DNA from 2 places in the Streptococcus chenjunshii genome. Region 1 is predicted to be linked to the other one. Evidence: predicted binding sites of a transcription regulator. Region 1 holds the regulator's gene; the other holds the start of a gene.

Region 1 (16,559 bases):
TGATTATGATAATGGTCAAAAATGGACACGCAAGCCCTTTGATTTTATTGAGCTGAAAAACCTTTTTCATACTTGGGGGGAGGGTATGAGCCAGGGCGGCGGCTGGAATGCCTTGTTTTGGAACAACCACGACCAGCCAAGAGCGCTCAACCGCTTCATTGATGTTGAGCATTTTCGCAATGAAGGGGCAACAATGCTGGCGGCCAGTATCCATCTGTCACGCGGAACCCCCTATATTTATATGGGGGAAGAGATCGGTATGCTTGACCCGGACTATGATTCCATGACTGACTACGCAGATGTAGAAAGTCTGAATGCTTATCAGGATTTGCTGGCAGCTGGGAAGTCTCCGGCAGAAGCATTCGCCATCATTAAAGCAAAATCAAGAGATAATTCACGGACGCCGATGCAGTGGGACAGCAGTCCGAATGCCGGCTTTTCTGACACAGCTCCTTGGCTTAAAGTTGGCAAGTCTTACCCGCAAATCAATGTGGAAAAGGAAAAAGAAGGAAAGATTTTTCCATTTTATCAAAAATTGATTCGTCTGCGCAAAGCGATGCCGATTATCGCAGAAGGAGCTTACCGAGCGGCTTATCAGGACAGTGACAGGGTTTACGCTTTTGAGCGCTTGTTTGGCGACGACAGACTGCTGGTTATCAATAATTTCTTTGGCCAGAATGTCACTCTTAATCTCTCTGAACAGTACCGGACGGGAGAGATTTTGCTCAGCAATTATGCGGATACTGTCCTAGACGAAAAAATCACTTTGAAACCTTATCAAACCTTAGCCATTTTAGCGGCCCAAAATTAGATGAAGCGGACAGAGAAAAAGTCTAAGAAATGCTTTTCTTAGGCTTTTTTGGTACAATGTAAAAGATGAGCCTAAAAAGACAAGTTACTTTTCAACATAAGGAGCAAGCAAGTTATGACAAACTATCAAGATGATTTTTATCGAGCGGTTAATGGCGAATGGGAAAAGACAGCTCAGATTCCGGATGACAAGCCGCGGACAGGCGGTTTTTCCGACTTAGCAGATGAAATTGAAGAGCTGATGCTGGAAACGACTGACCGCTGGCTGGCTGGCAAAGAGCTTCCCGATGACCGTATTTTGCAGAATTTTATTAAATTCCACAGAATGACAGCTGATTATGCCCAGCGGGAGCGGGACGGTGTCAGCCCTGTTCTGCCCCTAATTGAAGAGTATCAAAATCTTTCTTCTTTCAAAGAATTTACAGCTAAACTGGCGGACTATGAATTGGCCGCTAAACCTAATCTGATGCCATTTGGCGTAGCTCCTGATTTTATGAATGCTCGGATGAATGTGCTGTGGGCCGAGGCACCAAGCATTATTCTGCCGGACACCAGTTACTACGCTGAAGATAATGAAAAAGGGCGTGAGCTTCTGGCTATTTGGCGGCAGACTCAGGAAAAGCTCCTGCCGCAGTTTGGTTTTTCCGCAGAGGAAATCAAGGACATGCTGGACAAGATAATCGCTCTAGATGCGAAACTGGCCCAGTTAGTCCTCTCAAGTGAGGAAAGTTCCGAATATGTCAAGCTCTACCATCCTTATGCTTGGGAGGATTTTAAAAAATTGGTTCCCGAGCTTCCTTTGGACGATTTCTTCAAGCAGATTCTCGGCCAGCTTCCCGATCAGATTATTGTTCCGGAAGAGCGGTTTTGGCAGGCTGCAGCTGATTTTTATACAGAAGACAACTGGGATTTGCTCAAAGCCTATTTGGTTCACAGTGCGGCAACCAGCTTTAATGCCTATCTGACTGATGAGATTCGGGTTGTATCAGGCACCTACAGCCGCGCTCTATCAGGAACGCCTAAAGCTCAGGATAAGAAAAAAGCGGCCTTTTATTTAGCGCAGGGGCCTTACAATCAGGCATTGGGGCTCTGGTATGCCGGCGAAAAATTTTCGCCTCAGGCTAAGGCCGATGTTGAACAGAAAGTGGCCAGCATGATCGCTGTCTATAAATCGCGTTTGGAAACAGCGGACTGGCTGGCACCAGCGACACGCGAAAAAGCGATTACCAAACTCAATGTCATCAGGCCGCATATCGGCTATCCGGAAAAATTACCAGAAACATATAAAGAAAAGATAATTGATGAGCAATTGACTTTAGTCGAAAATGCCCAGAATCTGGCTAAGATTTCAATCGCCTACAGCTGGAGCAAGTGGAACAAGCCGGTTGACCGTGAGGAGTGGCATATGCCGGCTCACATGGTTAATGCATACTATGATCCCCAGCAAAATCAGATTGTCTTCCCAGCAGCTATTTTGCAGGCACCGTTTTATTCGCTGGAACAGAGTTCTTCAGCCAATTACGGCGGCATCGGTGCGGTTATAGCGCACGAAATTTCACACGCTTTTGATACTAACGGCGCTTCATTTGATGAAAACGGCAGTCTTAACAACTGGTGGACAGATGCGGATTACAAAGCCTTTGAAGCAAGGACAGATCGGGTTGTTGAGCAGTTTGACGGCTTGGATTCCTATGGAGCTAAAGTCAATGGGAAACTGACCGTGTCAGAAAATGTTGCGGATCTCGGCGGTTTGGCCTGTGCTTTGGAAGCAGCCAAAGCGGAAGCAGATTTTTCAGTTCATGACTTCTTTGTCAATTTTGCAACAATCTGGCGGATGAAGGCTCGGCCGGAATATATGCAAATGCTGGCCGCAGTGGATGTCCATGCTCCGGCAGAGTGGCGGACCAATATAACAGTGACCAACTTTGACGACTTTCATGCAGCGTTCGGGGTAAAAGAAGGCGATGGGATGTGGCGGGCTCCGCAAGACCGTGTCATCATTTGGTAAGAAGCCGATCTTGCTCCTTTCCTTGCTGTTAGCTTAAAGCCGCTGAATTTTTTAAAACAAAAAAAACCTGTTTAAAAACAGGTTTTTTATTGAGATAAAAGGCTGTTCAGCCCGTATTTCATACTAATTAAGGCGGTAGACGGATTTGAACCGACGATCAAGCTTTTGCAGAGCCATGCCTTACCACTTGGCTATACCGCCGTAGACAAATAGTATTCTACCTTAAAAAAAGCGATTCGTCAAGCTCGAACCCCTTGCATTTTTGGGGCAAATTTGATATAGTAAGAGAGCTGTTATAAACAGCGAATACTCATTTTAGATGGATTGTGAGCTTGTTGCTCTTGGCAGAGTGGGCTTGCAAGCTGATATCTGAAAGAGGGAAGGCAGGAAACCTGCCGCAAAAAACATTTTAAAAGGAGAAATACTCATGGCAGTCATTTCAATGAAACAACTTCTTGAGGCCGGTGTTCACTTCGGCCACCAAACACGTCGCTGGAATCCTAAGATGGCGAAATACATCTTTACAGAACGCAACGGGATTCATGTTATTGATTTGCAGCAAACCGTAAAATTGGCAGATCAAGCTTACGATTTTGTCCGTGATGCTGCAGCAAACGATGCTGTTATCTTGTTTGTAGGAACGAAAAAACAAGCTGCGGATGCTGTTAAAGAAGAAGCAGAACGCGCAGGACAGTTTTATATCAACCACCGCTGGTTGGGTGGAACGTTAACGAACTGGGATACCATCCAAAAACGGATTGCCCGTCTCAAAGAAATCAAAGCAATGGAAGAAGATGGCACTTTTGACTTGCTTCCTAAAAAAGAAGTGGCTCTGCTCAACAAACAGCGTGCCCGTCTGGAAAAATTCTTAGGCGGAATCGAAGATATGCCGCGTATTCCGGATGTGATGTATGTTGTTGACCCGCATAAAGAACAAATCGCAGTTAAAGAAGCTAAGAAATTAGGAATTCCTGTAGTGGCTATGGTCGATACTAACGCTGATCCTGATGATATCGATGTTATCATCCCAGCTAATGACGATGCGATCCGTGCCGTTAAATTAATTACGTCTAAATTGGCTGATGCCGTTATTGAAGGCCGCCAAGGTGAAGATGCAGAAGTAGATTTTGCGGAAGCACAGGCAGAGACCCAAGCTGATTCAATTGAAGAAATTGTTGAGGTTGTTGAAGGGTCAAACGAATAAGACGACAGTCGTAACCAAGCTTATTAAACGGGCAGCAGGAGAACTGTTCTGTCCCGTTTTTTGTAAAAGTAAATAATCTTTGGAGGAAATCACAAATGGCAAATATTACTGCAGCCCTTGTAAAAGAATTGCGTGAAAAATCCGGTGCCGGTGTCATGGATGCTAAAAAAGCATTGGTTGAAACCGACGGCGATATGGATAAAGCAATTGAGCTGCTTCGCGAAAAAGGGATGGCTAAAGCAGCTAAAAAGGCAGACCGTGTTGCTGCTGAAGGTTTAACCGGAGTTTATGTTGACGGCAACGTGGCAGCAGTTGTGGAAGTTAACGCTGAAACAGATTTCGTTGCTAAAAATGCGCAGTTCGTTGAACTGGTTAATGAAACAGCGAAAGTTATCGCTGAAGGCAAACCAGCCAATAATGAAGAGGCCTTGGCTTTGGTGACAGCTTCGGGTGAAACATTAGAAGCGGCCTATGTCAATGCGACAGCAACTATTGGTGAAAAAATCTCTTTCCGCCGCTTTGCCCTTCTGGAAAAAACAGATGAGCAGGCTTTCGGTGCTTACCAGCACAATGGCGGCCGTATCGGTGTTATCAGTGTGCTTGATGGCGGTGATGAGGCATTAGCTAAGCAAGTGTCTATGCACATCGCTGCAATGAAACCAAAAGTTTTGTCCTATAAGGAACTGGATCCGCAATTTGTCCGCGATGAATTGGCGCAGATGAACCATAAGATTGAACAGGACAATGAAAGCCGCGCATTGGTTGACAAACCAGCCCTTCCGCTCCTGAAATACGGTTCAAAAGCTGAATTGACTGATGAAGTGCTGGCGCAGGCTGAAGCAGATATTAAGGCAGAATTGCAGGCTGAAGGCAAGCCTGAAAAAATCTGGGATAAGATTATTCCTGGCAAGATGGCTCGCTTCATGCTTGACAACACTAAGGTTGACCAAGAATATACTTTGCTGGCACAGGTTTATATCATGGATGACAGCAAAACCGTTGAAGCCTATCTTGATTCAGTAAATGCTAAAGTTGCAGATTTTGCCCGCTTTGAAGTTGGGGAAGGTATCGAAAAAGCTGCTAATGATTTCGAATCAGAAGTCGCGGCAACTATGGCAGAAGCCCTGAACAACTAATACGTTTATACAAAAGAACTCTTACGGAATGCTGTCTGTAAGAGTTCTTTTGTATGATAAATAAAATCAGCGCTAAAAAACGCTCCTAAAGATAGTTTTATATCTACCTTTAGGAGTGTTTTTGTTTTTTCCTATAAGAAAGCTGAGAGTCCCAGAACAGTTAATGAAGCCATAATAAAGCCGGCTAAAATAACCCCCAGCATAACTGCAACAACACTGCGCTTAAAATCCCAGTCTAGAATACTCGCAGCCAGGGTCCCGGTCCAGGCTCCGGTTCCGGGAATAGGAATGCCAACAAACAGCAGGAGCGCCAGAAACAGCCCCTTTTCTCCGGCTGCCCTGCTTAACTTTTGTCCGCCGCTGTGACCTTTCTTTAAACACCAGGTGAAAAAACCGCCAATAACTGGTTTGTCGGTGCCCCATTCCAGAACACGGCGGGCAAAGAAGAAAATAATCGGAACAGGCAGCATATTGCCGATAACGCCAATTATAATGGCCTGCCACATAGGAATTCCTGAGGCAATAGCATAGGGAACAGCTCCCCGAAGCTCGATTAGAGGAACCATTGAAATGAGAAATGTAATAATGTAATTCATGGATTAAGGGCCTTTCTTTTCGTACATGTACCATTTTATCCTAAGCAGCGAATATTCTCAACTAAAAGCATTTTTGGAGGCAGACTTTAAGGATGTCTGGCAGCTTTCCATTCTTTTGGGAGAGATTTAAACAGAAATGGATGGTTTTCATTTAAAAATAGTGTAATTTTTGGTATAATAATAGTCAGTTATAGTCAAACGGCTGAAAGGAAGTGACACCATGGCATCAAAAAATACATCTGACAGTATTGAAGAATATATCAAACAATTGCTGGCTCAATCAGGAATTGCTGAAATTAAGCGTTCTAACCTAGCAGATGCCTTTCGTGTTGTTCCCAGTCAAATTAACTATGTGATTAAAACCCGTTTCACAGAGAGCCGCGGCTATATTGTAGAGAGCAAACGAGGAGGCGGCGGCTACATCCGTATTGAGAAAGTCTGCTTTTCTGACCAGCATCAGATGCTGGGCAGCCTGATGGCCAGTATTGGCGATCGAATCAGTGAGCAGGTGTTTGCAGATTTGATTCAGCTGCTGTTTGAAGAAAAAGTTGTCAGCCGGCGCGAAGGCCAGATTATTTTAGCCACATCGTCTGATGAGGTTTTAGGCAAGGATGGCCCTGAAATTCGTGCCCGTATGCTGCGTAAAATTTTACAGAGATTAGACAGAAAAGGGTAAGGAAATGAGCAATTATTCGTTTAAAATGCAGGAAGTTTTTAGACTGGCTCTCTATCAGGCGGCTCGGTATGAGAGCCCTTATCTTGAGAGCTGGCATATCTTGCTGGCTATGGTTTTTATTCCTGATTCTGTTGCCGGACTCAGTCTGGCAGAGTATGAGGCTGATATCAATACAGAAGAATATGAAGCAGCGGCTATCTTGGCTCTGGGCAAAGTTCCCAAAGAAGATGTTGAAACGATTGATTTTGTTGAGCAGTCTCCGGCAGTGAAGCGTCTGCTGCAGCTGGCTGAGGGCATCAGCCAAGTAACAGGGGGCAAAGAAGTCGGGACAGAGCATGTTCTGTTTGCCATGCTGCTGACTATGGATATCACTGCTACACGGCTTCTGGAGATGGTCGGATTTAAAATGAAAGACGACGGGGAATCGGTCCGTTTATTAGATCTGCGCAAATCTTTGGAAAGGCAGGCCGGCTTCACTAAGGAAGATCTGAAAGCTATCCATAATTTACGTAAACCCAAGAAAACGAAAGTCAACACCAATTTTTCCGATATGATGAAGCCGCCTGGAACTGCTGGTGAACTTTCTGAATTCACACGGGACCTGACAGAGATGGCGCGTCTGGGACAGCTGGAACCTGTTATTGGCCGGGAGAAGGAAATTTCCCGCATGGTGCAGATTCTCAGCCGAAAAACGAAGAACAACCCAGTTTTAGTCGGTGATGCCGGGGTAGGGAAGACCGCTCTGGCTTATGGTTTGGCTCAGCGCATTGTTAACGGCTCTATTCCTTATGAGCTGCAGGATATGAAGGTTCTTGAACTGGATATGATGAGTGTTGTTGCCGGAACACGTTTCCGCGGTGACTTTGAAGAGCGGATGAATCAAATCATTGCTGATATTGAGGAAGATGGCCACATCATCCTTTTTATAGACGAACTGCATACGATTATGGGTTCTGGCAGCGGCATTGACAGCACACTCGATGCCGCTAATATCCTGAAACCTGCACTTGCACGGGGAACACTTCGGACGCTTGGAGCAACCACTCAGGAAGAATATCAAAAACATATCGAAAAGGATGCAGCTCTGTCGCGCCGTTTTGCTAAGGTGCTGATTGAAGAACCGAATGAAGCAGCGGCATATGAGATCGTGCTTGGGCTAAAAAAATCTTACGAAGATTATCACAATGTTGTGATTTCAGAAGCAGCGGCCCTAGCGGCTGTTAAAGCGGCTCACCGTTACCTGACAAGCAAGCATTTGCCGGATTCAGCCATTGATCTCTTAGACGAGGCGAGTGCACAAGTCCAGAATATGGTCAAAAAAGAAAAACCGGCTTATTTAACACCGGCAGATGAAGCGATTTTGGCAGGGGATTTTAAGAAGGCTTCGCAATTTTTAAAAGCAGCAGCCAAGTCCAGCCGTCCTGAACCAACTCCGGTGACGGAAGCTGATATTATGAGCACTTTGAGCAAGCTGTCTGGCATTCCGGTTGAAAAACTGACACAGGCAGACAGTAAAAAATACCTTAATTTAGAAAAAGAGCTGCATAAGCGTGTTATCGGTCAGGCAGCCGCTGTCTCCGCAATCAGCCGGGCTATCCGCCGGAACCAGTCTGGGATCCGCAGCGGCAGACGCCCGATTGGATCTTTCATGTTTCTGGGGCCGACAGGTGTCGGTAAAACGGAATTGGCAAAAGCTTTGGCAGAAGTCCTTTTTGATGATGAATCAGCTCTGATTCGTTTTGATATGTCAGAATATATGGAGAAATTTGCAGCCAGCCGTCTCAATGGAGCGCCGCCCGGATATGTGGGCTATGAAGAAGGCGGTGAATTGACTGAAAAAGTCCGCAATAAACCTTATTCAGTCCTGCTTTTTGATGAAGTCGAAAAAGCCCATCCGGATATTTTCAATGTTCTGCTGCAAGTTCTTGACGATGGAATGCTGACCGACAGCCGCGGCCGCCAGGTTGATTTTTCCAATACAATCATTATTATGACCAGCAACTTAGGAGCAACAGCTCTGCGCGATGATAAAACTGTCGGTTTTGGTGCCAAAGCTGTCAGTCAGGATTATCAAGCGATGCAGGGCAGGATTCTAGAAGAGCTCAAACATGCCTATCGGCCAGAATTTCTTAATCGAATTGATGAAAAGGTGGTTTTCCACAGCTTAAGCCAAGACGATATGCGTGAAGTGGTTAAGATTATGGTGCAGCCTTTGATCAACAATCTGGCAGAAAAAGAGATTAGTCTTAAGTTTCAGCCTTCAGCCTTAAAACATCTGGCTCAAGACGGCTATGATCCTGAAATGGGGGCTCGGCCTCTGCGCCGGACCCTGCAGACTCAGGTTGAGGACAAACTGTCTGAGCTGGTTCTCTCGGGAGAATTAACCAGCGGCAGTGCGGTCAAGATTGGCTTCTCAAAAGGGCGATTAAAATTTGCCCTCGCCTGATAGATGAATAATTTCCGGCCAGTCCTATTTGAGCCGGGCCGTCTGTATACTGCAAAGACAGTTTTTAGACAGGCTGCAGGTATATTGACAAAGTTCTTAGAAATGCTATTTTCTAAGGGCTTTTTTATGTTGGTCTATTCTTTTTTTGTTATAATAAAGCTAAGAAAAGCAAAGGGAGGGAATGCTATGAAACTAACAACTATCGGCTGCTGGGGCGGCTATCCTTATAAAGAGCAAGGGACCACTTCGTACCTGCTGACCGGAGAAAATGGGTTTCAGCTTCTCATTGACGCTGGCAGCCGAGCCCTCAATGAATTGGAAAAAGAGCTCAGCCCCTTGGATTTAGACGCTGTTATTATCAGCCATTATCATCCTGATCATGTAGCAGACTTGGGCGTCCTTCGCCATTACCGTCAGCTTTACCCTAAAGCCCTTTGGCAGTCTAAAGTTTTGCCGACTTACGGCCATAATGAAGATAAGAGCGAATTTGCTAAACTGACTTTGGAAGGTGTTGCTGAAGGAATTGCCTATGATGTTAACGGGATTGAAACAATCGGGCCTTTTTCCGTCAGTTTTATCAAGACAGTGCATCCGGTAGTCTGCTATGCCATGCGTATTGTTGAGCGTGACAGCGGTCAGGTATTGGTCTTCACGGGAGATACAGGCTATTTTGCGGAACTGCTTCCTTTTACAAAAGGAGCAGATCTTTTCTTGGCTGATGTCTATCTTTATGAAGGGCAGGAAGGCCATCCGGCCCATCTAACTTCTAAGGAGGCTGGGAAAATCGCAGCTCAGGCTGGAGTTCAGAGACTGGTTTTAACTCATTTGCCGCAGTTTGGCCCTGAAAACACAGATTCGGACAATCATCTGGAAGTTCTGCGCCAGCAGGCTGCTCATCATGCCCAAGGTGTCCCGGTTGATTTGGCTGAACCGCATAAAGCTTGGGATTTAGGAAAATTATAATGTCTCTTTTTACACAGGAACAAAAAGAATATTTCATGCACGAGGCCCTCAAGGAAGCTCAGATTTCACTCGCTAAAGAGGATATCCCAATCGGCTGCGTGATCGTCAAAGAGGATAAAATCATCGGCCGCGGCCATAATGCGAGGGAAGAGTTAAATCAGGCAGTGATGCATGCTGAAATTATGGCTATTAATGCGGCCAACCGCCATGAAGGTAATTGGCGGCTGCTGGACAGCACGCTTTTTGTCACAATCGAACCTTGTGTGATGTGCAGCGGTGCCATAGGTCTCGCTCGTATCCCGCATGTTGTCTATGGGGCTAAAAATCAGAAATTCGGTGCTGGCGGCAGCCTCTATGATGTTTTGCAGGATGAGCGTCTCAACCATCGTGTCAGTCTTGAAACCGGCATCTTAGCTGCCGAGTGTGCTCAAATCATGCAAGACTTTTTCAGACAGAGAAGATTGAAACGGTAAGCGGAAAAAGGTTCATCTTATCCGAATTTTTGGGACTTGGCAGACTTAGCAGAAGTATGATATAATAATTAGTGGAGCAACAGTCTTGCGTGAAGTGGGTCAGGGGAGGAATCCAGCAGCCCTAAGCGAGTTAGGCTGTGTGCTCTTTTTGCTTATATAAAACACCCCCTTTGAAATCAACTTTTCAAAGGGGTTTTTAGCTGGGTAAAATACAATGTTTGACTATTATTATGCGCTCAAACGCACCTGAACTCTCAGAAGTTGCTTTTTTTGATAAAATTTCTAATTGACCTGCAAGAAAGGACATTACTGTGTTCTTTTTTTAATTCCTATTTCCATGACACTCTCTTTTTGCGCTTATATCACCGGCATTTCACTCCTCATGATTGCAATAAGTGATACCTACTTTTTATATAAAAGGATAAAAACGTTAGGATAAAATCTCAATTATTTAAAAAAGCTGATGAGGAGATTGATAAGCGATAGTAGGACATTGATTGTCAGCAAGATGCTAAGTTGTTTTTCGTCTTTCATTGCTTTTCCCTTCCTTTTTTATAATTATTTTTTACGTTAAGTAAACTGTATAGCTAGTAATTTTTTAAATGGCTAAGTGAAATGAAGCAAGATTAAGCAAAGATACAGCCAACAGTAAGGAGAGCAGTTTAAAAAGCTTATTAAATCTTTTTTTGTTTTGACGGAAGAGCATATTAAGCGGAGAGTCCATGCTGCTTTTTGTGAAATTTAAAAACAAATAGTGTCAAATGCTATATATAGCAGTGTTTTTGACAAAAGCGTTTGTGAAAAAAATAATTTATAAAACATTTGACAAAACTGTTGACAAATGTCGAAAAAGGATTTACAATGTTTCATAACAAATGATAAATATATTGTCAAATGACAGAAGGAGGGGAGTTATGACATTATATGGTAAGCTGTTGGAGCGTGAAGCACAGCATAATCCTATTAAAGTTGGGGTTATCGGTGCCGGACAGATGGGAACTGGGATGGTTGCACAGATATCAACAATTCCCGGAATGGAAGTCCGGGGGATCAGCGATATTCGGCTGGAAAATGCTCAGAAAGCGGCACAAGCCTACAATGCTTCTGCTAATGAGGCGGTTGATATTTTAACAAGCACAGATTTCAAGGAAATTATTGATTCCGATGATGTGGAAGTTCTTGTTGATGCAACAGGAGTCCCTGAGGTTGGTGCGAAAATAGCTTTGGCGACTCTGATTGCTAAAAAACATTTAGTTTTGCTCAACGTTGAAGTAGATATTACCATCGGTCCTCTAATGAAAAAGATGTATGATGCTGCAGGGCTTGTCTACACAGGTTCAGACGGTGATGAGCCAGCTGCGACTGCTCAGCTTTATGAGTTTGCTAAGAGTATGGGAATGACTGTTCTGGTTGCTGGCAAAGGGAAAAACAATGCACTGAAAGTCAGTGCAAATCCGGATACAGCAGCTGAAGAGGCAGCCTCTAAGCGGATGAACGCTCATATGCTGGCTGCTTTTCAGGACGGCACTAAAACGATGGCAGAGATGAATCTTTTAGCCAATGCCATCGGTTTTGTCCCTGATGTAACGGGAATGCACGGCATTTCTGCTGATCTCCAGGAAACGGTTGCTAAACTGGATTTGCAAGATAAGGGCGGTGTTCTGAATCGTTACGGAGTTGTAGAGTATGTTGATGGGATTGCACCGGGAGTCTTTGTTATTGTAGAAGGGCAGAATGCCGGTGTTAAGCACGAAATGAACTATCTGATGAAGGTAGGTGACCGAGATCACCATATCTTGTACCGTCCTTATCATTTATGCAGTCTGGAAACACCGCTGACAGCAGCCCGTGCTGTATTAGAGCATGACCATGCAATTGTTCCTTTAGGTGCTCCTATAGCTGAAACAGTAGCAGTTGCTAAACGGGACATCAAGGCTGGTGAACGAATTGATGGTATCGGCGGTTACTGTGTGCGCGGTGTTATTGAAAAACACAGTGATACACGCAAACACAATCATATACCAATCGGTCTTGTAGGTGGTGCCTCTGTTGCTAAGCGTGATATTAAAGACGGTACTTTCCTAACTGATGATGATATCGCTGTTGATGAGACAACAACTGTTTATAAACTGCGTAAACTGCAGGATGAAACTTTCGGCTGATCCTTATTCCTAGTGGGATATTATCATCTGATTTTACAGAGCAGAACCGGATTATGGGAAAGAAGGAGGCGAGATGGCTAATTTAGCAATTATCCTGACTCTTATTATATTTTTACAGCTAATTTTCAGTCTCTATCAGCTGCAGTACTATCAGCGGTTTATGCGGCAGTTAATTGATAAGTATCAGGATAGGCCAAACTGTCGTCTTGTTTCAGAAATTATCAAAACAGGTTTGTCATCACATGTTCTTGTTGTGGTTTACGATGGTGAAAAAAGGATAACAGAAGCTTATTATTTAGATGGTATCATGATTTTTTCAAGGTTTAAGCCTTACGACGCTATTGTTGGACTGCCTTTAGATGAGCATTCGGTAGCAATTGCTGAAGCGGAAAAACAAACAGCTAAAACCAGAGCCCTAGCTAATCTGGTTGCCAAGTACAAATGATCGGAGATGAGGGAATGCAAGAATTTAAGATTGTTGAAATCGGAGAAATGGTTCCTGATTTTGCAGAAGAAATGCTTCTGGTACTGTTTGGCGAGTCCGCTCCGCCGGAATTGCGGGGGATTTCTGTCATCCATGATTATCAAGCAAAACAGAAAAATGTTCTCAAAGTGGGAACCCGTCTTGTTATGGGAAACCAGACATATACAGTGACAAAAGTCGGCAGTGCGGCCAATGCCAATTTTGAGGAATTAGGGCACATTGCTATTTATTTCCGAGAAGGAGACAGCGATATTCTGCCCGGTTCTATTATGGCCCGGCCTGTTGTTTTCCCAAAACTCAAAGCGGGCGAGTCAATCCAGATTATCAATGACTAGCAAATGTGGTATAATTCTCATATATACTGTATATAAGAAGGCATATGATGGATAATTATACTGAAAAAGATTATGTAAAAGTTGCAGTCATGTATTATGACGAAGGCATGACACAGGCTGAGATTGCTAAGAAAATCGGAGTTTCACGTTCCTTGGTGTCTAAAATGCTTATTGATGCCAGAGAAGCTAAGATTGTGGAAGTATTTATCAACAGTCCGTCAGTTTTTACCACAAAACTAGAGCGTGAATTGGAAGAGACCTATGGGCTGAAGGATGCCGTTGTGGTTGATACGGTAGGTCTGACAGCTGTGGAAGTCAAACGCAAAGTCAGCAGGTCTGCAGCTAAATACCTTGAAGCTTATCTTAAAAAACATCCGGAACTTAAGCGCTTGGGCATATCATGGGGAGAAACGCTGCGTCATGCAATCGATTATTTTCCTTATACCAATCATTCACAGCTCCATATTTATCCTTTGATTGGCGGTATGGGAAATGAGCACTTTTACCTGCATTCCAACCAGATTGTCCAGACGCTGGCCCAAAGAATGCGGGCTGAAGCTCACTATCTGTATGTTCCTGCCATGGTTTCCAGTGCAGCCTTGAAAAAGGAATTAGAACGGGATGCAACGATTTCTTCTGTCTTAAATGAAAGCAAGCAGGTGGATCTTGCCCTGCTGGGAATGGCTCCTCTGGAAGAAGGAAGTACAATGACTGTTACAGGCTATATTAAGTTAGAAGATATCAAGCGTTTTAAGTCTTTGGGGATTATCGGCGATATCAATTCGCAGTTTTTTGATGCCAAGGGTGCGTCTGCTTTGGAAGTAAACCAGCGTGTTATGGGGCTTAATTTAGAAGAGCTGCGCCAAATTCCGACAAGGCTTGTGCTGGCTTACGGTGAAAAAAAAGCCGGAGCGGTTCGGGTCGGTTTGGAACATCACATGCTGGATATCCTTATTACAACAGATGCAACAGCACAGGCTATATTGGCGCATGCTTGACTATCGTTGCTGAAAGGTTTATGAAATGGGGCTGAGAAAAACTCAGCCCCATTCTTTAAAAAAGCATTGCAAGCGCTTACCTTAAGGTGAGCGGGAAAGAGAGTAAGAAATGAAATATATTGAATGGTTTGGCGAGAATTTTATTGGAATATTTCAGGCAGGCGGAGAACAGTTTGTCAGCTATCTGACCGGCATTATTCCTTTGTTAGTAGCTCTGCTGACATTTACGAATGCGCTTATTGCGCTCATTGGCCGTGAACGTGTCAATACATTTATGAGGGCCAGTGCTAAATATACGGTACTGCGTTACAGTCTGATGCCTCTGCTGGCTGTCTTGATTTTGACAAACCCTATGGCTTATACATTTGGACAGTTCCTGAAAGAAGAAGAAAAGCCGGCCTTTTATGATGCAACTGTCAGCATGGTACATCCCGTGACCGGTTTATTTCCTTATGCTAATGCAGGAGAACTGTTTGTTTTTCTTGGAATTGCCAACGGTGTCGTTGAATCCGGGCATTCTCAGGGGAGCCTCGCTGTACGGTATTTCCTTGCCGGCTTAGTTGTGATTCTTCTGAGAGGCATTGCCACCGAACGGATGACGAAATTCTTAATGAAGCGCACAGCCTAGAAAAAATAAGTTAGAGAGGAACAGAAGATGACAGCACTTAAAACAGTATTTGTCAAACGCGGCGAAAATGGCTGGGGAAAGGGTTTACTGATCCAGCCGACTCCTGAAAAAAATAAAATCGTTTCTGTAACAGGCGGCGGTATCCATCCAGTGGCCCAGCGCGTGGCAGAACTAACGGGAGGCGAGGTTATAGACGGTTTTAAAAATACAGTACCTGATGAAGAAATTGCAGCTGCGGTGATTGACTGCGGAGGAACCGCCCGTATCGGTGTCTATCCTATGAAGAATATTTTAACTCTTGATATTCTGCCGTCCTCGCCATCAGGCCCTTTATCCAAACATATTACCGAAGAAAATTTTGTATCCGGAGTCACCCCTGACTGTGTGGAATTGAGGGAGGAAGCTGCAGCTGAAAGTGTTTCTGCCGAAGACTCTCAAGCAGCAGCTGAAGAGAGCTTTCAAGAGAAATATGCTGCCAGCAAGGAAAAGCATGAAGCGGATCAGGCTGCAAGCGATAGTTTTATTGTCCGTTTTTCCCGCGGCATTGGTAATGTAATGGGAATCTTTTATCAAGCGGGCCGTGATACCGTAGATATGCTGATAAAAAATATTATCCCTTTCATGGCTTTTATGAGTACCATTATCGGTATTATCAATTATACAGGGGTAGGTAATATTATTGCCAATCTGCTGGAGCCTTTATCAGGATCTATCCTTGGTTTTATCCTGATAGCTTTTATCTGCAGTATTCCGTTTATTTCTCCAGTACTGGGACCGGGGGCCGTCATTGCTCAGGTTATCGGGGTGCTGATTGGCACTCAGATTGCTCAAGGGACGATTCCTGTGACCTATGCCCTGCCGGCTCTCTTTGCCATTAATGCTCAGGTCGGCTGCGACTTTATTCCTGTCGGCCTGTCTTTAGGGGAAGCCAAACCGGAAACCGTTTCGGTCGGAGTTCCGGCCATCTTATACAGCCGTGTGGTAACAGGAGCCTTGGCTGTTGTTGTCGGCTGGATATTCAGTATCGGTATGTATTAGATTTTAACAATGCTCATTTTTGAGCTGGAAAGGAAAGCACAATGAAAGTAGATTCAAAGCTATTGTATGATGCAGCCAAACAGGGACAGTTTGCCATTCCTCATGCCAATTTTATTGATTTTCACTCGGCAAGAGCCTATGTCGCAGCAGCAGAAAAACGCCAGCTCCCCTTTCTCTTGGCCTATGCCCAGTCGCACAGTTCAATCATAACTTTAGAAGAAGCAGCTGCCATCGGCAACTATTTTGCTGAGGCCGCCTCTGTTCCGGTCGTACTGCACTTGGATCATGGGGAAGATACAGCGTTTATCGAGCGGGCGATTGAATTGGGATTTACCTCTGTCATGATTGATGCTTCGCAAAAATCTTTTGCAGAAAATACAGCGATTACCCAGCAGGTGGTTGATTATGCTCATGATCGGGGAGTTGTTGTCGAAGCGGAGCTGGGACATGTCGGGGCCAATGAGACATCTGAAGCAGCAGAACTGACAGGTTCCGTCTATACAGAGGTAGATAAAGTACAGGAATTTGTTGCAGCAACTCATGTGGATTCTTTGGCGGTGTCTATAGGGACAGCCCACGGTGTTTATAAAGGCAGTCCCAAG
Region 2 (16,559 bases), 440 kb from region 1:
GCAAGCCGACTGGACTTTAACATCAAAATCGCACTCGCCTTTGTTTTGGAAATCAATTCCAGCCTGCTTCCCACTTTCAGCCCCAGATTGGACAGATGCCTGATACTGTCTTCAGGCAGATCAATACTAACAATTTGATAAGGCACCCTAACAGCACCATCCTGTAAAATCACCACTTCCACCTCACACCAAGATACAAAGCCCGTTAAGAACGCAAAGAGAAAATAGGCGGTAAGTCCGAAATCTTTTCGATTTCGCGGACCTAGCCTGTGGCAGCACGAACTTAGAAAGAGGGAACAGGGGGAACGCTTTTGAATGAAAGGTTCTGTCCCGCCCTCAGGCGGCTGCAAAATATACTTCTATTGTAACACATTTTAAAGCAAAAAAACGCCGAAAATCAGGCGTTTCTTTTTAGTATCAATCATAAAACCTTGCTTAAAAAGTCTTGGGTGCGCTCTTCCTGAGCTGCTTCAAAAATGGCTTCCGGCTTACCTTCTTCAACAATAACGCCGTCATCCATAAAGATAACACGATCGGCTACCTCTCTGGCAAAGCCCATCTCGTGCGTAACAATGGCCATAGTCATACCGGATTTTGCTAAATCCTGCATGACAGTCAGCACCTCTCCAACCATTTCTGGATCAAGAGCCGATGTTGGTTCATCAAAAAGGAGAACATCCGGATCCATGGCTAAGCTCCTGGCTATGGCAATACGTTGCTGCTGGCCGCCGGACAGACTGGCCGGGTAGGCTTGTGCCTTATCTTGTAAACCAACTCTTGCCAGCAGATCATAAGCTTTTTCCCTTGCCTCTTCGCCAGCTATTCTCTTGGTTTTAATAGGAGAAAGCGTAATATTCTCAAGCACTGTCATATTTGGAAAAAGATTAAACTGCTGAAAAACCATTCCCATTTTTTCCCGCATTTTAAAGATATCATTGCTTTTGTCAGTAATATCCACGCCTTCAAAAGTGATAGTACCCTTGGTAGGCATTTCAAGAAGATTCATGGTGCGCAGAAAAGTTGACTTTCCTGATCCTGATGGACCGATAATGACAACAACCTCTCCCTGTTTAATATCCAGACTGATGCCTTTTAAAACTTCATTTTTGCCAAAATATTTATGAAGATCTTTAATTGAAATAAGTGTCTCTGTCATCAGTTTTTACCTCCCTTGTCCCATTCGGTTTTCAAGTCTTTTTACCAAAGCCGACATAACGGTTGTTACCATCAAATAATAAAAGGCAGCAAACAAGAGCGGGCTGACAGGCATATACGTTGCCGTCACAACAGACTGAGCCCCGTTCCACAGTTCCATAACACCAATGGTCTGCAAAAGCGAACTATCTTTAATAATAGTAATGAATTCATTACCTAAGGCCGGAAGAATATTTTTAAAGGCCTGCGGCAGGATGACATAGCGCATAGCGTTAACCGGACGGATTCCCAAAGAATAAGCGGCTTCGAGCTGACCTTTAGGCACGGCTTCAATGCCGGCACGGACAATTTCAGAAATGTAAGCTCCGCTGTTAAGAGAAAGGATAATAATCCCCGGAAGCAGGCGGGAAAAATCGAGATCGAGCACGCCAAAACCAATAGTCGGGACATGCGTAAAATGCATCCAAGCAAAAGCAATCATAATTTGAACAACCATCGGCGTCCCGCGAAAAACCCAAACATAAAGACTGACCAGCCAATCAAATAGTTTGATATTAGTCCGCTTAATTAAGGAAACTAAAATACCGATAATTGTACCGAAAAAAACCACACAGGCTGAAATCATAATAGTGACTAAAACACCGTAATTAAAATAGGCCCAGTAGGTCGGCAAGAATGAAAGGTTCATTATTTTCTCCTCTATACTATAATCTGTTTTATTATAACATTAATTGAATAAACATACAATCCATTGACCGATTTTAAGATAAGGATCACAGTATCTTAAAAGCAGAACAACAGCCCTTCTAAAAGAGCGATATAGGCTGCATCAGCTGCTGTACTGTAAAGTCTGTTTATAAAAAACAGGGTTAGGAGTAACAACTCCTAGCCCCTCAATCACAGGTTAATATAACAAATCATAAATTTCCATTGCAATAAGATCAATACTGTCAAATGAGTAAGTCTCATGCGCTGCAACATCACGCAGGGTAAAGACCGGGCCTGTTTCTGGCTCATTGCTGAAAGATACCTCTGCCACTACAACACCGTCGCGTTCAAAATTGCGTTTAAGATTGGCTCCGTCAGTCGCCATTAATTCAAGGCGATTGATAATTCTCACTAAGTGTGACTCCATGAATATTCTCCTATAAGTTTATTATCCTTTCTTATTTTAACATAAATGAGTCTAAACTCACAAGAAAAGATACTGTCTTTTATAGTTCTTTTAAGGAATAATACATAATGGCTTTGATAGAATGCAGCCGGTTTTCAGCTTCCTGAAAGATAAGCGAACTGTGTTTTTGAAAGATATCATCGGTTATTTCGAGTTCAGCAAGACCGTATTTTTCATAAATATTGAGGCCAATCTCTGTCTTACAGTCATGAAAAGCCGGCAGGCAGTGCATCACAACAGTATCAGCTTTTCCAGTTTTAGCAAGGAGTTCTGCATTAATTTGATAAGGCAGCAGCAGGTCAATCCGTTCTTTAAAATCGACAGTTTCCCCCATAGACAGCCAGACATCCGTATAAAGCATATCAGCCCCCTTAACTGCTTCAATCCGGTCTGTAATCTCAATAACAGCTCCATTGTCATGTTCTTTGGCGAGAGTCACAATATCTTCTTCCGGCTGCAGTAAAGCAGGTGCAATAATCGTAATATTGACTCCTAAAATAGCTGCTGTGACTAAAAGCGAGTGTGCCACATTGTTGCGGCCATCACCTACATAAGCGATATGCAGACCATCTAAAGAACCAAAGATTTCTTTTAAAGTCATAAAATCAGCAATCATCTGTGTCGGATGCCATGTATCAGTCAGACCGTTCCAAACAGGGACTCCAGAATAACGGGCCAAAGTTTCCGCATCCTCCTGTTTAAAACCGCGGTACTCGATACCATCAAACATGGATCCCAGAACCTTAGCTGTATCGGCAACAGATTCTTTGCGTCCTAGTTGGATTTCATCTGCACCAAGGTAGGTAACATTCATTCCCAAGTCCTGACCGGCAACAGTAAAAGCCGAACGTGTCCGGGTGCTCGTTTTTTCAAAAATTAAAGCAATGTTAAGGCCTTCTAAATATTTATGAGGAATTCTTTTTTTCTTAAGCTCCTTAAAACGGAGGCTCAAATCAATCAATTCCATCAGCTCTTCTTTGCTAAAATCTATTTCTTTTAAAAAAGATATCGGTGTTTTCATAATCAATCTCCTGTATTTTTATACAGATTATTCTACATTATTATTCATTTTTTGGCAAGTCAGTTCTTGGAAAAATTTTTTATCACTCTCATGAAGAAAGTGCTAAATTTGCAAACTTTTTACTTGAATTCTTGTTTTGGGGTGTTATAATATGAGTATAAAGTTTGACCATCTTTGACTAAATGGCCGGAACTGATTGAAAATGACAAGGGAGGTTATCTTATGCTCTGTCAAAATTGTAATTTAAATGAAGCAACAATCCACTTATATACAAATGTTAATGGTAAGCAAAGACAGGTTGATCTTTGTCAGAACTGCTACCAAATCATGAAAACTGACCCTAACAATACTATTTTAGGCGGTCTTAACAAAGATTCGCATGACCAAAGCAATTCTGCTAACCCTTTCTTTGATGATTTCTTCGGTGATTTGAATAATTTCCGCGCCTTTAACGGTCAGCTCCCTAACACCCCTCCTACACAGGCCGGAGGCGGACGGGGCGGAGGCGGCAATAACGGCCGTCCGAACGGACCTCAGCAGCCAAACGGCTTACTGGAAGAATTTGGAATTAATGTTACCGAAATTGCCCGCCGAGGAGACATTGATCCTGTTATCGGCCGGGATGAAGAAATTGTTCGAGTGATTGAAATTCTTAACCGCAGGACCAAAAATAATCCTGTTTTAATTGGTGAGCCTGGTGTTGGTAAAACAGCTGTCGTTGAAGGTTTAGCCCAAAAGATTGTTGACGGAAATGTTCCGCAAAAGCTGAAAAACAAACAGGTTATCCGCCTTGATGTAGTCAGTTTGGTGCAAGGAACCGGCATCCGCGGTCAATTTGAAGAACGCATGCAAAAGCTTATGGAAGAAATTCGTAAGCGGCAGGATGTTATTCTTTTTATTGATGAAATTCACGAAATTGTCGGGGCAGGTTCTGCCGGTGACGGCAATATGGATGCCGGCAACATCCTTAAACCAGTTCTGGCCCGCGGAGAACTGCAGTTAGTTGGAGCAACTACGCTCAATGAATACCGGATTATTGAAAAAGATGCTGCGCTGGAACGTCGGATGCAGCCGGTTAAAGTAGATGAACCTTCTGTTGAAGAAACGATCACTATTCTTAAAGGTATTCAAAAGAAATACGAAGATTATCATCATGTCAAATATAGTGATGATGCCATTGAAGCTGCTGCTCTTCTCTCTAACCGCTATATTCAGGACCGTTTCCTGCCGGACAAGGCCATCGATCTTTTAGACGAATCCGGCTCTAAGATGAATCTGACCTTAAATTTTGTTGATCCTAAGGAAATTGACCAGCGGCTGACTGAAGCCGAAAACCTTAAGGCTCAAGCTACCCGTGATGAAGATTACGAGCGGGCTGCTTATTTCCGCGATCAAATTGCTAAATATAAGGAAATGCAGAAACAAAAGGTTGATGAACAAGATGTCCCTGTTATTACGGAAAAAACGATTGAAGGCATTGTAGAACAAAAAACAAATATTCCGGTTGGAGATTTGAAAGAAAAAGAACAGTCACAGCTTATCAGCTTGGCTGATGACCTAAAAGCGCATGTTATCGGCCAAGACGATGCCGTTGACAGAATTGCTAAGGCTATCCGCCGTAACCGTGTCGGTTTAGGGACACCTAACCGCCCTATCGGCTCCTTCCTTTTTGTCGGCCCTACCGGTGTTGGGAAAACTGAGTTGTCCAAACAGCTGGCTATCGAATTGTTTGGGTCGGCGGACAGCATGATCCGCTTCGATATGTCGGAATACATGGAAAAGCATTCTGTAGCTAAGCTGGTAGGAGCGCCTCCGGGCTATGTCGGCTACGAAGAAGCCGGTCAGCTGACGGAACAAGTGCGCAGGAATCCTTATTCACTGATTTTGCTTGACGAAGTGGAAAAAGCTCATCCGGATGTTATGCACATGTTCTTGCAAGTACTTGACGACGGACGTCTGACAGACGGCCAAGGGCGAACAGTCAGCTTCAAAGATACTATTATTATCATGACTTCAAATGCAGGTACAGGTCATGCTGAAGCCAGTGTCGGCTTTGGCGCAGCCCGTGAAGGGCGGACTAATTCTGTTTTGGGCGAGCTCAGTAACTTCTTTAGTCCTGAATTTATGAACCGTTTTGACGGAATCATTGAATTCAGAGCACTGGATAAGGACAACTTGCTGCACATCGTTGATTTGATGCTCGATGATGTCAATGCCCGGCTCAGCCACAGCGGCATTCATCTCGATGTCACAGATAAAGTAAAAGAGAAACTCGTTGATCTGGGCTATGATCCAAAAATGGGAGCCCGTCCGCTGCGGCGTACCATTCAGGAAAATATTGAAGATGCGATTACCGATTATTATCTGGAAAATCCAAACGAAAAAAATCTTAAGGCAGTCATGTCCAGCAATGGAAAAATTGTGATTAAATCTGCTAAAAAAGTAGAGACCCCAGCTGAAGCAGTTTCTGCTGAATAAATGAGTAGAGTACAAACACTTCTGCCGGCAAATACCATAAAACCTCCTTCAGATCCAAGGTAAAATTGGTCTGAGGGAGGTTTTCTCATTGTCACATTACTAGCATTCTTACAACTCAAAGTCAGTTTGTAAGCTGCAAGCTGTCAGCTTTGCTATTTAAACGGCCTTTGTATCTTGGTGAAACTGAACACGGCCTAAACGCTGTGAGAGTACACAGGCAACCCGAACTTGAAAATTAGAGAGTGAGGGAACCTTATGAACTGAGGTTCTGCTCAACTTCTTGCCAGCCGTAGATGTCTGAAGGCTTTGTCGTCTTAACAGCCGACCGCACCCTTTTAGTCGTCTTGGCAGGGGTGCGTCTGCGAAATCAAAGATTTCGGACTTACCGCCTATTTTCTCTTTGCGTTCTTAACGGCCTTTGTATCTTGGCGGAACTGAACACGGCCTAAACGCTGCGAGAAAAAGACCGCCCTCCCTTGAATCTTTGGTGACTCAGCGGTCGGACGCCTATTTTCTCTTTGCGTTCTTAACGGCCTTTGTATCTTGGTTTAGTCTGTTCTTTGCAGAATTAAGACATCTTTCGTGGATTGTTCTGTTTCTGTAAAGCCATTCGCCATATAAATTTTTACAATTTCAGATTCTGTGCTTGTTTCCTGATGTTCTACAGTTGAGCGCGGAGTGACGACAAGGTCAACAGAAGGGTCAAAACTTTGATCATTATGATAAAAAATATCGTACAGTTCCTTGGTTCTGCGTAAATCGGTCGTATAGGAATAGTGCGCCAGTATTTTCTTCTCCGTAGGAAGTGCAGCTAAAGTTTTATGAATAGCCGTGAATTTTTCCTGATTCTGCTGATAATACAGAATGTCTTTATACCAGCTGTTGGTATAGCTATAAAGGATAGTCGCTGAAAATAAGAGAGCTGTCATAATAAATGTCAAAATCCGGACAGAGACGGTGGAATGCTTCTCATCTTTATCCAGCCAGTAGGTATAAAAACCTTCCAAAGCTAGCAAGGCCATGAAGAAAACTAAAATTGTGCTGCCATAACTGTACTGAAAACCAAAATCTGTCTGATAGTCGTAATTAGATAAGAGGTTAATTGCAATTAAAGGTAAAAGCAAAAAGTAATTTTCCCATCTCTTTTGCATTAAAGGCAAAAAAGCCATACTGATAAACAAAAGGAAGAGGTACTGCAGCTTGTGCTGAGTAAAGAAGCTGCCAAAAATATAACCGGGATTAAGAAAGACTGTTTGAAAGATTCCGCCAAAGCCTTCCTGCCCGGACAGCAAATCAAAGCGGCTGACTAAAAGTCCGTCTCCGTAATGATTTAAGATAAAGACGCAGCAGGCAAAATAAATCAGAGGGAAGATCAGCTGTGAAAAAAAGATACGTCGTTTAGCTGCAAAACTTTGAGGGAAGCGATTCTGCCAGAGAAAATACAGCCCCAATGCCACAACATAAATAAAAGCATCTTCTTTTATCATAAGTGTCAGCAGAACGATAAGCAGCAGGCGCCAGCGCCACTGCTTCATGTTTGCATAAATCAGCCAAAGCAAACAAGGAACTAAAAAACAATTTTCATGCAGGTGATAAGATCCTGCAGTTGTCATAGCTGGAGTTAAGATAAACAGAAGCCAAAGCAGAGGACGGGCAACGTTTGGCAAATGCAAATCTTTAAGCAGGAAATACAGCGGCAAACCTCCGGAAAATACAATTAGAACTTGCAAAATTTCCAAAGTTTCAAGATAAGGCAGCAAACTGTAGACAGGCAACATAAGATAATAAATCGGCGAAATATGCACTGCAAAATGAGACAGCAGCCTATCTCTTTCCAAAGTGGTTATCGGGGTAAAATCACGCCGCATACTCTCAAACATCTGTGCAAAAATACCAATATCAAAAGTTGATACTGACAGTGTTTTTGCTTTATAAGCAACTACCAAACACAGATAAAGAACATAGGTTAAGCCAATAAATATCACCAGACCATAGAGTTTTTTTTCCTTATCGGCCAAGGAGATAATATTTTTCTTAACCTTTGTTTGTCTGACAACATTCAGTAAAAAATAAGCACATAAAGCATAGCAGACAGCTAACAGTAAAAGCCAGAGCCGGCTGCTGTCCCACTTATCCGCCTCAATACCAAAATGCTTAAGATCTAAAGGAAAAGGACGGTAAATGAGAGCAATTGCTTTTGGGAAAGTTAGCAGGAGGCTGGCCGGAATCAGGTAAGCTGCTTCTTCTTTTCCAAAAAACAATTTAAAGTAAACAGCCAGTCCCAGCAGGAGAAAACCAAAAACAAGCAAAGGGGAAGGACTTTTGTAAACACCTAAAAAAAGGCAGGCGGACATCAGCACCGTAAAAAGATTGCTGGGCTTAAATAAAGCAAAACGCAGATTCAGGTAATGCTGTCCTAAACTGACAACTAATATTAGCAGTAATACCTGCAGCAGAGAGAGCGCAGGCTGCGGCTGCAAAAAAAGGGTATTTGCTGAAAGCGAAGACAGGCTCCAAACAATGTACAGCAGATAAGCATTTACGATGTATGAGAACCAAGCTGTCAGCTTCTCTTTCTCAGATAAGTGTTTCAATAATTTCAGCATTTTATTCTCCATAAAGTATCAGCCTGCTCAAAGACCGCTCATTAGCAGAAATTGGCAATAGGCTGGAATAGAAGCCGCCAGTCTTCCTTATGCAAAAACCGCCGACTGATGATAAGCTATCACTTCTTTTTATTTTACCATTTTTCTAAGAAGTTAAGCCATTTTCTAAATTATTTAATCTCAAATTTTTTGTTTAACCCGGAAACTGCCTGCCTTAAGCAGGAAAGAAGAGCATTTTTTCGTATTTTTTAGTATAATAAACCAAAGGGAGGAACCATAATGACAATTCCAAGTTTTGGCGATAAGAAAGAGCTGGCAGATTATAAAACTCGCTATGGTGTTTATGCTGTTATCCCAGATAAAAATAAGGAAGCCATCGTTCTCGTCCAAGCCCCAAATGGTGCTTGGTTTTTGCCCGGTGGTGAAATTGAAGCTGGTGAAAATCACAAGGAAGCCTTAGAACGTGAGCTTATTGAAGAACTGGGCTTTACGGCAGATATCGGAGAATATCTCGGTCAGGCTGATGAATATTTTTATTCCCGCCATCGGGACAGCTATTTTTACAATCCCGCTTATATTTATGAAGTAAACAGCTTTCAGCAAGTGGCGGCTCCTTTAGAAGATTTTAACCGAGTGGCTTGGTTTACTATCATAGAAGCAGTGGAAAAACTGAAACGCGGCAGCCATAAATGGGGTGTTCAGGAGTGGCAAAAAAAATACAGTAATTCTTTACATGAGCATTTTTTTCAGGAAAAACATGCTATAATAGAAAAAACGAGACTTGAGGAGGACAATTATGAGACTGATAAACACAACTAGCAGTCATCCGGAATTGGTTAAAAATCAACTGAAAAATACAGATGCCAAACTGGTAGAAGTATACTCCGCCGGTAATACAGATGTTATTTTTACACAGGCACCTAAGCATTATGAAATTTTGATTACCAATAAATACCGGGCCATTAAAGACAGCGAGCTTGAAGCCATTCGTGAATTTTTCCTCAAGCGTAAAATTGATCAGTCTACTGTCCTCTTTGATCAGCTAAAAACGCTCCACACTGCTAATTTGATTGAAATTTCTTTCCCTACTAAATAATAGGGACAAACAATTAGAAGAAGCCAAATAAGAAAGATAGGGTTCGAGATGGATTAGCAAAACTGAACACGGCCTAGAAGCTGCAGCATCAAATCATCCATCCAGTGAATGATTTCTACCCAGCTCAGAAATAAAAGAGTGAGAGAAGCTTATGAGCTAAGGTTCTGCTCATGTCTTTCCAGCCGTAAACATGTGGAAGCTTTGCTCCGTTCACGGCCCTTGTATCTTATCTTAAACGAAGCCCTCACTAGGATTATCCTAATGAGGGCTTTTTCTGTGTGCATCGGTTTGCAGACCCACCATGGCTGCTGGTTCTTTTAATTCGGCTCTATAATTTCTGTAGTGGGTAAATCCACTGCGAAGATTATAGGGCTTTTTAATGCAGACAAAAAGTCCCATATGACTTATAATGAAAAGCGTTGAAACAACTCATTAGAAAGATTCATATGGAACAACTCTATCATACTACAGAATTGATTGGAATTAAAGATAAAAACATTACTCTGAATAAAGTTTTTAAGTGTCAAACACACATTGAGGTCTGGGCTAGGCTTGATTATGAGCCTAAATCTTGTCCAACTTGTGGGGGAAAGCAGATAAAATACGACTTCCAAAGGCCGTCAAAGATTCCATACCTTGAAATTGCTGGATTTCCTAGTCTTATCAAACTCAAAAAGCGTCGTTTCCAGTGCAAAAGCTGTCGCAGAGTTACAGTCGCTGAGACTAACTTGGTTCGGAAAAACTGCCAAATCGCTGAACCTGTTAGACAAAAGATCACACAAGGCTTGATCAAACGTGATGCTCTGACACACATCGCTCAGAACTTGGCTGTTTCAACGTCAACTGTCCATCGTAAGCTCAAGCAATTCACCTTCAAAGAAGACTTTTATCATCTGCCTGAGCTCCTCTCCATCGATGAATTTTCTTATCAAAAGGGTAAACTAGCCTTCATTGCTCAAGATTGTGAAACCAAGAAAATCATCACGATCCTGGATAATCGGACACAAACAACCATTCGCAATCATTTCTTTAAGTACTCTAAAAAGGCTAGAAACAGCGTTAAAAGCGTTACCGTTGATATGTCTGGCAGCTATATTCCTCTTATCAAAACTCTATTTCCTAATGCTCAAATCGTTCTTGATAGATTTCACATCGTACAGCATATTAGCCGAGCTCTTAATCACACTCGCATTCAACTCATGAAACAGTTTGACAAGAAATCTCTGGAATATCGTGCCCTCAAATACTACTGGAAACTGGTCTTGAAAGACAGCCGAAAACGTTCTTTGAACCGTTTTTACTCAAGAACTTTTAGGGAGACCCTGACACCAAAAGAATGCTTGACCAAAATCTTCCAGCTTGTCCCTCAATTACAGGGCTACTATGACCTTTATCAGCTCCTGCTTTTCCACTTGCAAGAGAAAAACGCTAACTGTTTCTTTGACCTGATAACAGAAGCTTTCCCACACCTTAATCAAACCTTTAGAACCACTCTTGCCACACTTGTTCGCTATAAAAAATACGTTACAAACGCCATACAGATGCCCTATTCTAACGCCAAACTTGAGGCTACAAACTCATCAAGGACATCAAGCGTAATGCCTTTGGTTTTCGGAACTTTGACAATTTTAAAACTCGCATCCTTATCGCTTTGAACATAGCAAAAGAGGAGACGAACTTTGTCTCCTCTCGTGCTTAGCTATAAGTCACCCACTACAGTTGACAATGAGCCTTTAATTCCCCCAGCATTTATCACAATGGACATAAACCGCTTCTCCCAGCTCTTGCTATTTATCTTCAAAGCCTTGATCTAAGGCTTGCGGAAAGTTCTCTTCAACAATATGTGCACAAGAATCACAAATAAAAGCGTTATAAGAACGGTCTTTAACTGTTTCATCAACTCGACGGCAGCGATCGCAGACAGAACCATGCGCATGTTCAACCGTAAAGGCAATATTTTCAAAAGCAACCGCATCTGCCGGAGCCGGTTCTTTTGTCACCGTCAGCTGCGATACGATAAGCAGCTGGGCAAGATCACTGTTAAGCGAAGCGAGCAGTGCTTCTGTTTCCTCATTAACATAAAGTGTTAAATGAGCTTCGAGAGATTTACCGATAATTTTGTCACTGCGGGCTGTTTCAAGTGCTTTTTGTGCCTGTGTCCGCAAAGCCATAAAGGCTTCCCATTCTTCAAGAATAGTCTCCTGGTCAGCAAAATACTGGGCATCCGGCATCTCTGACAGTTGTACGAATTCTTCAGCTTCAAACTCCAGATAAGACCAGATTTCTTCGGCTGTATGAGGCAGAATCGGTGTCAAAAGTTTTGTGATGTTCACCAAAATATCATAAAAAACAGTCTGCATCTGCCGCCGTGCTTTGCTGTCAGCAGCTTCAATATAGACAACATCCTTAGCAAAATCCAGATAAAAGGCTGATAAATCAACTGTTATAAAGTTAACCACTGCCTTATAGATATCCAGAAAACGGTAAGCACTGTAAGCCTGCCGAATATCGGCTACAAGCTGATTAAATTTAATCACCATGTATTTGTCAACAGGACGTAAATCTGCAAACGCTACAGTATTGATTTGGGGATTAAAATCACTGGTATTAGCCAGCAGGAAACGCAGGGTATTACGAATTTTACGGTAGGTTTCCGATACTTGCCCCAAAATATCCATCGATACCCGAACATCATTGTCAGTATCCACAGATGTGACCCAAAGACGCAGAATTTCTGCTCCGTACTGTTTTGCAACATTATTAGGAGAAATGATGTTTCCTTTTGACTTAGACATTTTCTCACCCTTGCCATCAAGCACAAATCCCTGAGACAGGAGGGATTTGTAGGGAGCACGACCATTGACGGCAACGGAAGTAATCAGCGATGAATTGAACCAGCCGCGATATTGATCAGAACCTTCAAGGTAAAGATCAGCCGGATAGTCAAGCCCTTCTCTGGCCTGCATTACACCGCTCCAAGAAGAACCGGAGTCAAACCAGACATCCATAATATCGGTTTCTTTGGTGAACCCTCCATTCGGAGAACCTGGGTGACTGTAACCTTCAGGAAGCAGTTCCTTAGCATCGCGCTGCCACCAGACTGCCGACCCATGTTCTGCAACTAAGTCTGCCACATGATCCGTAACTTCTTTAGACATAATAGCTGTACCGTCTTCAGCATAGAAAATCGGTAAAGGAACTCCCCATGCACGCTGACGTGAAATAACCCAGTCCCCACGATCGCGAATCATATTGTAAAGCCGTGTCTTTCCCCAAGAAGGATGGAAGTCTACTTTTTCAATTTCAGACAGGATCTCCTGACGAAAATCAGACACTGAAGCAAACCACTGCGGCACTGCACGCCAAATGATTGGTTTTTTCGTCCGCCAGTCAAACGGATAAGAGTGAGTGATAACTTCACTGGCTAAGAGCAAGTCTCCCAATTTTTCTTTGACTGTCGGAAGTACTTTATCATAGAATTGACCAGCAAAATCCGGACCGGCTAAATCATTCATCAGGCCGCGTTCATTTACTGTAACAGCAACTTCAAGGCCGTATTTTGTTCCGACATTGTAGTCATCTTCACCAAAACTTGGAGCTGTATGGACAATTCCTGTTCCGGAGTCCAGTGTCACATGATCACCCAAAATCACTAATTCTTCGATTTCTTTGTCCCAAGGGTGCTCCGTAACAATAAACTCAAGCTCGGATCCCTTATAAGAGGCTGTGACTGTATAAGAATCCCAAGAAAACTTAGCCGCTAAACTGTCCACAAGCGCTTCAGCAATGACATATTGACGTTCTGAGCCTGCGGGACGCACAACAAGATAATCTATATCTGCACCGACTGTCAGTCCGCGCGAAGCCGTAATCGTGAAAGGTGTGGTTGTCCAAACCACAATATAAGTGTCAGTATCAAGAATCCCTTTGCCATCTTTAATCCGGTTACCGTAATAAAGCGATGCGGACTCGATATCATGATATTCAATCTCTGCCTCCGCCAAAGCTGATTCAGAAGACCAGGACCAATAAACAGGCTTAGCCCCGCGGTAAATGTAACCTTTATCAGCCATTGCTCCAAAAACACGAATTTGCGCAGCCTCATAGGCAGGAGTCAAGGTAATATAAGGATCCGCCCAGTCGGCAGAGACCCCCAAGCGCTTGAAATCTTCACGCTGTTTATCAATCTGGCTTAAGGCATAATCACGGCACATACTGAGATATTCAGCCAAATCCATCTCTTTACGCTTAACACCTTTCTGGGCCAGAACCTGCTCAATTGGCAAGCCATGAGTATCCCAGCCTGGAACATACGGTGCAGAAAAACCGGACATTGATTTTGAACGGACGATAATGTCTTTGGAAATTTTATTTAAGGCATGTCCCAAATGGATATTGCCGTTTGCATAAGGCGGCCCGTCATGAAGGTGAAAACTGGGTTTATTCGCATTAAGCTCCTGACGTTTTTGGTATAAACCGGCTTCTTCCCATTTTTGCTGCCACTGCGGTTCTTTATTTGGTAAACCGGCGCGCATAGGAAAGGCTGTTTTACCGAGATTAAGGGTTTCTTTTAATTTCATACTAGACTCCTGTAGTTTAGTTTATTAAATAATAACAAAAACAATGTATTAATAAGTGATATTATCATCAGCATTCAAAGCAAAAAAGCCCTCATCTTCAAAGGACGAGAGCTCGCGGTACCACCTTAGTTTCAGAATCTCCTTTTGCTGATATCTTTAAAAGAAGATTCCCTCTTAGCCCGTAAGGCAGGCACACCTTCTATCTTACTCATACGGTTTCAGACAGAAAAATCAGAAAATGATAAGCTTCCAGCCTAGGGACTGCAGGGCTTACACCCGCCCCTGCTCGCTTTATAGTATAAGCTGTGCTTTTGTTTTTCTTACTCTTCAATATTTAATTTAAATGTCTGTGTTTCACTTAAGTTAATTTCACCAGAATGACTTTCGTTCTCATCAGCACCATCAATAACAACTGGCTGTTCAGCAGCCTGAGCTTCTGCTAATTGCTTATTGCCGGCATCAGCCCGACGCTGCAGCTCTTCCATTTCCTCAGGAGTAAACTGGCGTGTTGCATCAAAGACACCTGTATCATCAATATCAGAAACATGCTCGTCAAGGACTTTTTCAACGACCTCTTTAAAGGCAGCATCGGAATTTTGCAAATAAACAGCGGTAGGCTGCAGCAAGTCATTCCACTCCGGCGAATTTGCCAAGCCAAGCTGTCCCTCAATCGCTGCAATCAAACGCTGATGAAAAACACGGCTCTGACGCTTCAGGTCTTCTGTTTCAACAGCAACACGTTTTGCTTCATCAGTGGCATCACGTAAAATTTCATTAGCTTTTGATTTCGCTTCATCAATCAGGTGCTGTGCATCATAATTAGCTTTGCTGACCACATTATTGGCTTCATTGTTGGCCGATGTTTTAACCTTTTCAGCTGTTTCCTGTGCCAGAATCACTGACTGGCTGAGAGATTCCCTCATCTCATCAAAATAAGCAAGTTTTTCTTCCAATTCTTTTATCTTGCTCTCCTGATCACGGTTTTGACGGACCAAGCTTTCATAATCGTCAACAACGATCGAGAGAAACTCATCTACTTCCTCATCGTTATAACCGCGGAATTTCGTATTAAATGTTTTGTCTTTAATTTCAAGTGCTGTAAGTGCCATTCGGGCCTCCTTATTTATGTATCATTTTATTTACTGTCAGTTTATGCTTGCCATTTTTAGAAAGACCGTTCTCCTTAACGAGAGTAATTCTCCCGAAACCCCTGATACTGACCAAATCACCAGCTTCCAGAAGGTTAGAGCTTTTAGCAGCTAAAGCATAATTGACTTTCACTTTATCGGTTTCAACTAATTTCAAGACCTGACTGCGGGAGATGTTTAAGGCCGTTGCTATTATTCTGTCCAAGCGCATACTTGATACTAAAATATCAACTGCTTCCCCTTCCTGCTGAGGCCGAATCAGCTTATCAAAACTAATTTCTTTTAGCTTTACAGTTACTTTAGCAATTTTTGCTGTATTTGTCAAAAGGTAGGCTGCCATACTGCGATCAACCATTACCTGAGCCCTGCCGGATTCTGCAAAGATATCACCAATGACTGTCCGCCTTATCCCCAAGTGATGGAGAAGCGTTCCCATAATCTGAGAGTGAGTCAGATAATTAAACTTAGCATTGTAGGTTATTTCAATCAGACTCATTTGAAAATCAAGAAAACTGCAATTATAGTAATCCGGTGCAACGATAACCTTAGCATACTCCATCGGATAATAATCGCTCGATACAAAACAATTCAACTCTGTCTGTCCTACAATGCTTTTGAGGATAAAGACCTCCCGAGGATTTAAAAATTCAGTTACCTGTAAGCTGTAGGTATCGGCTGCCTTGGCTACCAAATCAGTCATTTTCTCTATAAACTGATACTCATCAGGTCTGAAATGCTGAAAAATCGTTTCGCCTCTCATTATGGAATAAAAAGCATCACAGCAAGAGACTGAACAAGCTGGCTGATTAAATTCAGACCGATTACAGCAACCCAAACGGTAAAATCAAGCCCTGCAAACTGTAAATTCAGCTGGCGAAAGGGCTTGAGAAAAGGTTCTGAAAGCTGCCGTAAAAGTCTGCCAAGCCAGGTGTCATAAGCTCCCGGAAACCAAGAAAGCAGGGCATAAGCAACCAAAATGTATGAATAAACACGTATCAGCCTAATAAGAACCGATATTAAAAATATAATCATGTATTAACGTCTCTTCATATCAAAATCAAAATTAGAATTAGAATCCTGCCCGTTATGAGCAAAATTCAGGGCATCGACATCAACCTCAACATTTGAAGGAGTCAACAGGAACATGGAACTGCCAACTTTCTGCAAATTCCCCTCAACAACCCGTCTTGCTCCATCAATAAAATCGATACAGCGGCGTGCCTGTGCATCCAGCATATACTGGAAATCAACCAGAATACACTCTTTGCTGATCAGCAAATCAACGATTTCCTGAGCATCTT

The links. The regulator CtsR, encoded in region 1, represses protease genes until heat stress. The targets are predictions, from matches to a motif close to TTGGTCAAAAAAGGTCAAANA.
Region 2: a site for CtsR is predicted at 3,512-3,532, ahead of DDV21_RS03570 (ATP-dependent Clp protease ATP-binding subunit). Genes of this name have one in related genera too.

What each region holds. Positions count from the first base shown of each region.
Region 1 is NZ_CP031733.1:255,580-272,138, forward strand. It holds gene treC (alpha,alpha-phosphotrehalase) at 1-811, shown strand, start outside; gene DDV21_RS01385 (M13 family metallopeptidase) at 926-2,818, shown strand; tRNA gene DDV21_RS01390 (tRNA-Cys) at 2,949-3,019, opposite strand; gene rpsB (30S ribosomal protein S2) at 3,246-4,022, shown strand; gene tsf (translation elongation factor Ts) at 4,118-5,158, shown strand; gene DDV21_RS01405 (COG2426 family protein) at 5,290-5,754, opposite strand; gene DDV21_RS01410 (CtsR family transcriptional regulator) at 5,975-6,430, shown strand; gene DDV21_RS01415 (ATP-dependent Clp protease ATP-binding subunit) at 6,435-8,876, shown strand; gene DDV21_RS01420 (MBL fold metallo-hydrolase) at 9,063-9,839, shown strand; gene tadA (tRNA adenosine(34) deaminase TadA) at 9,839-10,312, shown strand; RNA gene ffs (signal recognition particle sRNA small type) at 10,378-10,473, shown strand; gene DDV21_RS01435 (NAD(P)H-dependent oxidoreductase) at 11,227-12,474, shown strand; gene DDV21_RS01440 (transcriptional regulator GutM) at 12,548-12,919, shown strand; gene DDV21_RS01445 (PTS glucitol/sorbitol transporter subunit IIA) at 12,934-13,293, shown strand; gene DDV21_RS01450 (sugar-binding transcriptional regulator) at 13,338-14,291, shown strand; gene srlA (PTS glucitol/sorbitol transporter subunit IIC) at 14,401-14,919, shown strand; gene srlE (PTS glucitol/sorbitol transporter subunit IIB) at 14,947-15,957, shown strand; gene DDV21_RS01465 (class II fructose-bisphosphate aldolase) at 15,999-16,559, shown strand, end outside.
Region 2 is NZ_CP031733.1:692,210-708,768, reverse strand. It holds gene DDV21_RS03595 (ferrous iron transport protein A) at 1-173, opposite strand, end outside; gene DDV21_RS03590 (amino acid ABC transporter ATP-binding protein) at 422-1,156, opposite strand; gene DDV21_RS03585 (amino acid ABC transporter permease) at 1,163-1,843, opposite strand; gene DDV21_RS03580 (YkuJ family protein) at 2,060-2,290, opposite strand; gene argF (ornithine carbamoyltransferase) at 2,370-3,350, opposite strand; gene DDV21_RS03570 (ATP-dependent Clp protease ATP-binding subunit) at 3,573-5,828, shown strand; gene DDV21_RS03565 (DUF2079 domain-containing protein) at 6,377-8,434, opposite strand; gene DDV21_RS03560 (NUDIX hydrolase) at 8,714-9,253, shown strand; gene DDV21_RS03555 (DUF1827 family protein) at 9,231-9,530, shown strand; partial or broken gene DDV21_RS03550 (ISL3 family transposase) at 9,977-11,229, shown strand; gene ileS (isoleucine--tRNA ligase) at 11,318-14,110, opposite strand; T-box leader at 14,208-14,444, opposite strand; gene DDV21_RS03540 (DivIVA domain-containing protein) at 14,431-15,219, opposite strand; gene DDV21_RS03535 (YlmH family RNA-binding protein) at 15,230-16,021, opposite strand; gene DDV21_RS03530 (YggT family protein) at 16,018-16,287, opposite strand; gene DDV21_RS03525 (cell division protein SepF) at 16,294-16,559, opposite strand, start outside.